One region of the Cobetia sp. PDI-23MA genome, then DNA from elsewhere that is predicted to be linked to it. Evidence: riboswitches for the same ligand, from Rfam matches in the RefSeq annotation. Region 1 holds a riboswitch; the other holds the start of a gene.

The links. A riboswitch is a leader RNA that binds a small molecule or an ion and turns the genes downstream of it on or off. The one in region 1 is predicted to bind thiamine pyrophosphate.
Region 2: another riboswitch for thiamine pyrophosphate. It lies ahead of AC5WNJ_RS05825 (ABC transporter ATP-binding protein); the one in region 1 lies ahead of thiC (phosphomethylpyrimidine synthase ThiC).

Annotation. Positions count from the first base shown of each region.
Region 1 covers NZ_CM183352.1:2,905,075-2,908,475, reverse strand. The annotation lists gene thiC (phosphomethylpyrimidine synthase ThiC) at 1-1,437, opposite strand, end outside; TPP riboswitch at 1,564-1,704, opposite strand; gene tenA (thiaminase II) at 1,868-2,527, opposite strand; TPP riboswitch at 2,674-2,800, opposite strand; gene AC5WNJ_RS12350 (TIGR04282 family arsenosugar biosynthesis glycosyltransferase) at 3,019-3,401, opposite strand, start outside.
Region 2 covers NZ_CM183352.1:1,357,921-1,361,321, reverse strand. The annotation lists gene AC5WNJ_RS05830 (phosphotransferase family protein) at 4-969, opposite strand; TPP riboswitch at 1,157-1,270, shown strand; gene AC5WNJ_RS05825 (ABC transporter ATP-binding protein) at 1,329-2,081, shown strand; gene AC5WNJ_RS05820 (ABC transporter permease) at 2,078-2,845, shown strand; gene AC5WNJ_RS05815 (ABC transporter substrate-binding protein) at 2,983-3,401, shown strand, end outside.

The DNA.
Region 1 (3,401 bases):
CTCCTTGATCAGGTGCATCGGCACGTGACCCGGGCCTTCGATCATGACCTGGACATCGTGCTGCCAGGCGATCCTGGTCAGCTCGCCGAGCGTCTCGAGCTCACCGAACTGGGCGGCGTCGTTGGCATCGGCCACCGAGCCCGGGCGCAGGCCATCGCCCAGTGACAGGCTGATGTCGTAGGCCTTGCAGATCTCGCAGATGTCCTCGAAGTGGCGATAGAGGAAGCTTTCCTCATGATGCGCCAGACACCATTTGGCCATGATCGAGCCACCGCGCGAGACGATGCCGGTCACGCGATTGGCGGTCAGCGGCACGTAGCGCAGCAAGACGCCGGCATGGATGGTGAAGTAGTCGACGCCTTGCTCGGCCTGTTCGATCAGCGTATCGCGGAAGATTTCCCAGTCGAGGTTCTCGGCCACGCCATCAACCTTCTCCAGCGCCTGATAGATCGGCACCGTGCCGATGGGCACGGGAGAGTTGCGCAGAATCCATTCACGGGTCTCGTGGATATTGGCGCCGGTCGAGAGATCCATCACGGTGTCGGAGCCCCAACGGATCGCCCAGGTCATCTTGTCGACCTCTTCCTCGATGGAGGAGGTCACCGCCGAGTTGCCCAGATTGCCGTTGACCTTTACCAGGAAGTTACGACCGATGATCATCGGCTCGCTTTCCGGGTGATTGATGTTGGCGGGGATGATGGCGCGACCGCGTGCGACTTCCTCACGCACGAATTCGGCGGTGATCTCGTCGGGCAGGTTGGCGCCGAAGCTGTGGCCCGGATGCTGATGGCCCAGGATGCTTTCCACGGAGTCACTGCCCCGATATTCCTCACGCAGCGCGATGCGACGCTGGTTCTCGCGAATCGCGATGTACTCCATCTCCGGGGTGATGATGCCCTGGCGCGCATAGTGCAGTTGGGTGACATTCTTGCCCGGTAGAGCGCGGCGCGGGCGATGGTTGAGCTCGAAGCGCAGTGACGCCAGGCGCAGGTCGGCCTGACGCACGCGGCCGTATTCACTGCTCAGCTGATTGAGTTGTTCGGTATCGCCGCGCTCCTCGATCCACTGTTCACGCAGCGGCGCCAGACCTCGGCGAATGTCGATCTCGACCGCCGGGTCGGTGTAGGGGCCGGAGGTATCGTAGACGACGATCGGCGGATTCTCTTCCAGACCGCTGGAGGTCTGGGTCGGCGAGCAGACGATCTCGCGCATGGGCACGCGGATGTCCGGACGGGAGCCTTCGATATAGATCTTGCGCGAGCCGCTCAGTGGCGCGATGGCGGCGGCGTCGACGCGTGCTTCGCTGGCAAGGTGGCGGCTGCCATCCTTGCGACCGGCGCGCGCGCGTGCCTTGGGGGCAGACTCAGGCTGCGAGGCGAGCGGTGACTCGGCGGCGTTGGTAGCTTGTGGGTCTTGGGTTGTCGGGGCAGTGCTCATGCAGGTCTCCTCAAAGGGCGACGTCACGGCTGACGTCATCATGGGAAGACCGTGCGCAGGGAGAGGATGGTCGTCGCCAGCTCCTTGCCAGCAGGTGGCCCGGGAGCGAGGCGGCCGCGCGCAGCGGCTGGCCATCAGCTTGATTCCTACGCCGGTCCTAACCGGTTCAGGTTCCACGGGACCCCTTGCTGGCAAGCTCGCGCGTCAGGGCGGCGAAGCATGCATGCAGGATCTCAGCCGGTTCCACCGGCACCCCGTCAAGCGTGTGCAGATTTCAATGCGAGAATGTGCTGCCCAACGAAGCATCATGCCTGCTTCGGGCGGTGTTCTCGCATCCAGGCTCTGTTGGCCTGTCAGTCGTGCCATCCATGGGGGATGGCGACATCCCGAGCGGCTCATGGCGAGCACCGGGACGTCAGTCTGTCATGTCTCAGGCGCGATCGAGGCCCATCTGCCAGAAGTCGATCTCGAGTCGCGTGGCGTCACGGAAGACATCGACCAGTTCACCCAGTCGGCGCTCCGAGACTTCCGAGAGCCGCGCATCCAGCCATTCACGCTCGGCTTCGACGGCTTCCTTGAAGTCATCGCTTGAGTACATCGCGATCCAGTCCGCGTACGGGTTGTTCTCGATCTCGGTGGTGTCCTGATCGAGCAGCCACTCGGCGATCTCGCCGTAGCCGATCAGGCAGGGCGCGAGCGCCACGTGCAGATCGAGCAGGTCGCCGCGCTGGCCGCAATCGAGCACGTAACGGGTATAGGCCAGGGTGGCGCGGGATTCCGGCAGCTCGCTCAGGTCATCCTCGCTGATGCCCCACTCGCGGCAGTAGCCGATATGCAGATCGAGCTCGGTATTGAGGATGGTGTCGAGACTGGCCGTGGCCTGACGCAGCTCCGCGAGGGTGCGGCTCTTGTAGGCGGCCAGTGCCCAGGCACGCGCGAAGTGGATCAGGAACAGGTAGTCCTGCTGCAGGTAATGGCGGAAGGACTCCTCCGGCAGACGACCTTCGCCCAGCTGGCGAACGAAGTCGTGCTCGAGATAGTCACACCATTCCTCGGCGCAGGCACTGGTCAGGTCGTTGAAACTGGGCATGACGCATCCCTCGGTGAGCGTGCTGACGACCCGTGATGGGACGACAGGACTCTGGCGCAAGCGTGGCCAGTACCGGAACAGGAGCAGGGGAAAAGCGGGGGAGGTGCCGACAGTCACCGTGAGAAAGTGGTGACGATATCGAGTGGCATCGCTTCGCGCTTGATCCCTACGCCGGTACTAGCCGGATCAGGTTCGGCGGGATCGTCATTCACGCAAGGACGTTGCCTGCGCATGACATCTCAGCCGGTCTTACCGGCACCCCGTCAAGCTGTGACATATGAGTCACGATGCAGCGAGTGTAACAGCCCTGCGGCGCAGAAGAAGGGCAGTGTAAGCAAAAATGCATACGACTTTGGGAGGCATGCCGAAGGTGTGAAGAGCCTCAAGCGGGCTTATAAAGAGCCTCAAGCGGGCTTATAAAGAGCCTCAAGCGGGCTTGTGATAAGCCTCGAGCGGGTTTGTAGAAAGCCGTGGGCGGGTTCATGAAAGCCTCAAGCGGCAAGGTCGGCCATGAGCGCCGGCAGGTGGCGCGACAGTCGCGCAAGGTCACCTGGCTCATCGACATCCCAGCTGACCGGCAGGCAAGCGGTCGTTCTCCCCGCCCGTGCCAACAGCGTCAGGGTGTCCCGGCAGACATGGGCATGACTCCAGTGGGGCAGCAGGAAGGCTTGCGGGCAGGACGCCTTGAGGCCGATCAAGCCATAGCCGCCATCGTCGGTGGGCTGCAGCACCGCGTCGTGAGTGCGCAGTCCATGGGCTGCCTCGCGCAGACGCTGGCTGTCCAGCGCCGGTAGGTCCGAGCCCATCAGCAGCACCGGCCCTTCGGGCAGATGTCGGGCCATGGCCAGGGACATTCGCTCACCGAGATCCCCCT
Region 2 (3,401 bases), 1.5 Mb from region 1:
ATTTCACGCCAGGCTGCGCGGCGAGACCCAGGCAGGGGCTGCCGCAAGCTCAGCATAGGACCGCGGGCCGAATGCCTCCATCGCCCACAACAGCGCACGGCACAGCTCACGCTGGCCATCGAGATCGATCATGCGCCCATGGCGCGAATAGCCCTTCATGAAGGCCTGACGCTGCTCCGGTGTTTCCAGCAGCAACTCCACCAGCGCCCAGTCGAACTCGATCGGCGCCCACACCAGTGCCTCCCAATCGCTCCATACCCAGCCGGTGGCGGCGCACAGATACTGATCGGCGCGCATGTCCGGCAGACACCACACCGCGCGAGTCGGCGCCGGGAAGGTGCGCTTGAGCAGCGCGCCAAGCTCCGCGCGACGCGGGTGATGGGCCAGAAAGCGTGTGACGCGGGCATTCCAGTGCAACAGCGGCATCGGCTGCGCCAGCGGCTGACCGAAGCCCGACACCGTATCCTGATGCAGGCGACCGAGCTGGTCGCCGAGCAGCTCACAGAAGGTGATGCTGAGATCACTCGGCTGCCCACTGGACCACGGCAGGTGCCAGATGGGCGCGCCATCGAGACGCCCCAGAAAGGTCAGGGGCAGCGGCGGAATCGGCAGGCGCGCGGGCAAGGCGCCCGCCAGTCGCGTCAAACCCTCCGGCGTCGCCCAGCGATCGGCACCGAAGACCCCGCGCATGGCGCGCCAGAAGGGGTCGTGGTCTGGCCCGGTTCGCGCCAGCTTGATCAGCCCCGGCGTGCCGCCACGCTGGCGCCACAGCCAGTTGGCGCTATCCGGCCAGACGAGTGCCAGCGGTTCGAGCGGTTGCCCCAGATAGGTCGAAAGCCGTCGAGTCAGTGATTCCTCGGGCCAGCCCCTGGGCACGGGACGCGGCTCCCCTGTGGCGTCAGCTGCGCTCGGCCGCCGCGGGGGAACGGGATAGCTGGAACAGGTCGAGAGATCCGGTGTGTCGGGCATGATGATCTCCTTGGGCTACACGTCTTGTTACAGTCATGTTCAGCATACCCAAGGCGTGGCACATCGGCATAGTCCGTTTCGCCCCACTCAGGAAAGCCAATCAGGTAAGCCACTCAAGAAAGTCGCCGTCTCCCCTGCCCCGACTTGCGTCGGACAAGACACCGGCAAGACAGTGACGTTACACTGTCGGCCTGGATGGGGGTGCCCGAGAATGGGCTGAGAGTCGCAGCGATACGTCGCGCGACAACCCCTGGAACCTGATCCGGTTGATACCGGCGGAGGGAATCCCCGACGCGTGCCCTGCACGGCGCGTCACCTGCTTCCTCCAGCCGGCACGCCGCCTGACCACGGAATTGCCTGTGTCGCTGGGACTCACCCTCAACAACGCACGAATCGATTACGCCGGCCACACGCTGTTCCGCGATATTTCCGCGCGTCTGGAGGCTGGTAGCTGGACGGCACTGCTGGGGCGCTCCGGCTGCGGCAAGAGCTCGCTGCTGCGCCTGCTGGCTGGCCTGGAGATGTCAGACCTCCACCAGCTCGACCTCGCCACCGATGATGGCCAGCCGCTGACCGACCGCGTGGCCTGGATGGCGCAGCAGGACCTGCTGCTGCCGTGGCGGCGCGTCATCGACAACCTGTGGCTGGGCGATGACCTGCGCCGGCGGCCGTGCAATCGCGAACTCGCCCATGAGCTTCTGGCCGCGGTCGGGCTCGAGGGTCGCGAGCAGGCCTGGCCGGACGCCCTCTCCGGCGGCCAGCGCCAACGCGTCGCTCTCGCCCGCACGCTCTATCAGCAGGCGCCGGTCGTGATGATGGACGAGCCGTTCTCGGCGGTGGACGCCATCACCCGTCTGGAGCTGCATGATCTGGCCAGCCGCCTGCTCAAGGGCCGCACCGTCCTGATGGTGACCCACGACCCGCTGGAGGCATTGCGCCTCGCCGATCAACTGCTGGTGCTGCGCCCGTCGAGCCTCCCGGGCCACGGCGCCGAGCTTGAGCATCTGCCGGGGCTTGGCGCCGTGCGACCGGTACCGCTGGATGACCCGGCCCTGCCGCCGGCGCAGGCGCAACTGATCGCCCGCCTGCGTGATAGCGAGGAGGCCGCATGAAACGCCTGCACGCCATGCGTCACCTTGTCATCAGCGCGCTGCTTCTGCTGGGGCTCTGGCAGCTGATCATTGCCGTTACCGCCGTGCCGCCCTACATTCTGCCCACGCCCCAGGCCGTGCTCGAGGTGCTGATCCAGAAGGCGCCGCTGTTGGCCCATCACGCTGGCGTCACCATCAGCGAGATACTGGCCGGGCTGGTGCTGGGCATCCTGCTCGGGCTTTCCACCGCGCTGGCGCTGGCCTTCATCCCCCGCCTGCGCCGCACGCTGTTGCCGATGCTGCTGATCAGCCAGGTGATACCGCTGTTCGCGATCGCCCCACTGCTGGTGCTGTGGCTCGGCTATGACATGCTGTCCAAGGTAGTGATGGCGACGCTGATCATCTATTTCCCGGTCGCCTCCACTGGCTACGACGGCCTGCGCCAGACCCGGCAGGGCTGGCTGGATCTGGCCCACACCCTGGGCGCCAGCCCATGGCGCAGATTGATCCACATCCAGTTGCCCGCCGCGCTGCCGGCACTGGCCTCCGGCATACGCATGGCCGCGACCGCCGCCCCCATCGGCGCCGTCATCGGGGAATGGGCCGGTGCCAGTCAGGGGCTGGGCTATCTGATGCTCAACGCCAACGCGCGCATGGAGATCGACCTGATGTTCGCCGCCCTGCTGGTGCTGGTCGCCTTTTCCCTGCTGCTCTATTTCTCGCTGGATGCGCTGCTGCGCACCCTGATGCCCTGGCACCGCGACCGGCTGACACGTCTGAGCTGACACGCCTTGCCTGCGGAAAATACCGCAAGATCGCGTTACCGAAAGACGCAACGACGCTCGACACAAATTGCATGAGCCTGACGACTGCCGCCCACGAACGGCAGCACCACTACCCTGTGATCACAAGGAACTCCGCCATGTCTCTTTCGTCATCGGCGCCACGGCGCAAAGCGCAGCCGACACGTTCACCGCGTGCCTCGCTGCTGTCCACCGCCTTCGCCACCCTGCTGACCACGCTGTGCCTGAGCAGCCTGCCAGCCACTGCCATGTCGGCCCACGCCGCCGAGGCAGAACCCGCCGCGACCAGCACCCAGTCAGCGCCGGAAATCGTCTCTCAGCAGGCCGAGGTCGGAGTGAACGGTGACTCGGCCGCCTCCGCGCCGGTGGCGAGCCAGGAAGCCGTGGAGGCGACTGCCGGCGCCGCCGAACAGGCCAAGAACGGTGCTGAACCGACCGCGGAAGCCATGCCAGCCGGCGACGAACAGAGCGCTGATGCTGACTCGAAGGGCGTCGCCAATGACGCTACCAAGGACGCTGCCACCACCGAGCAGCCGCT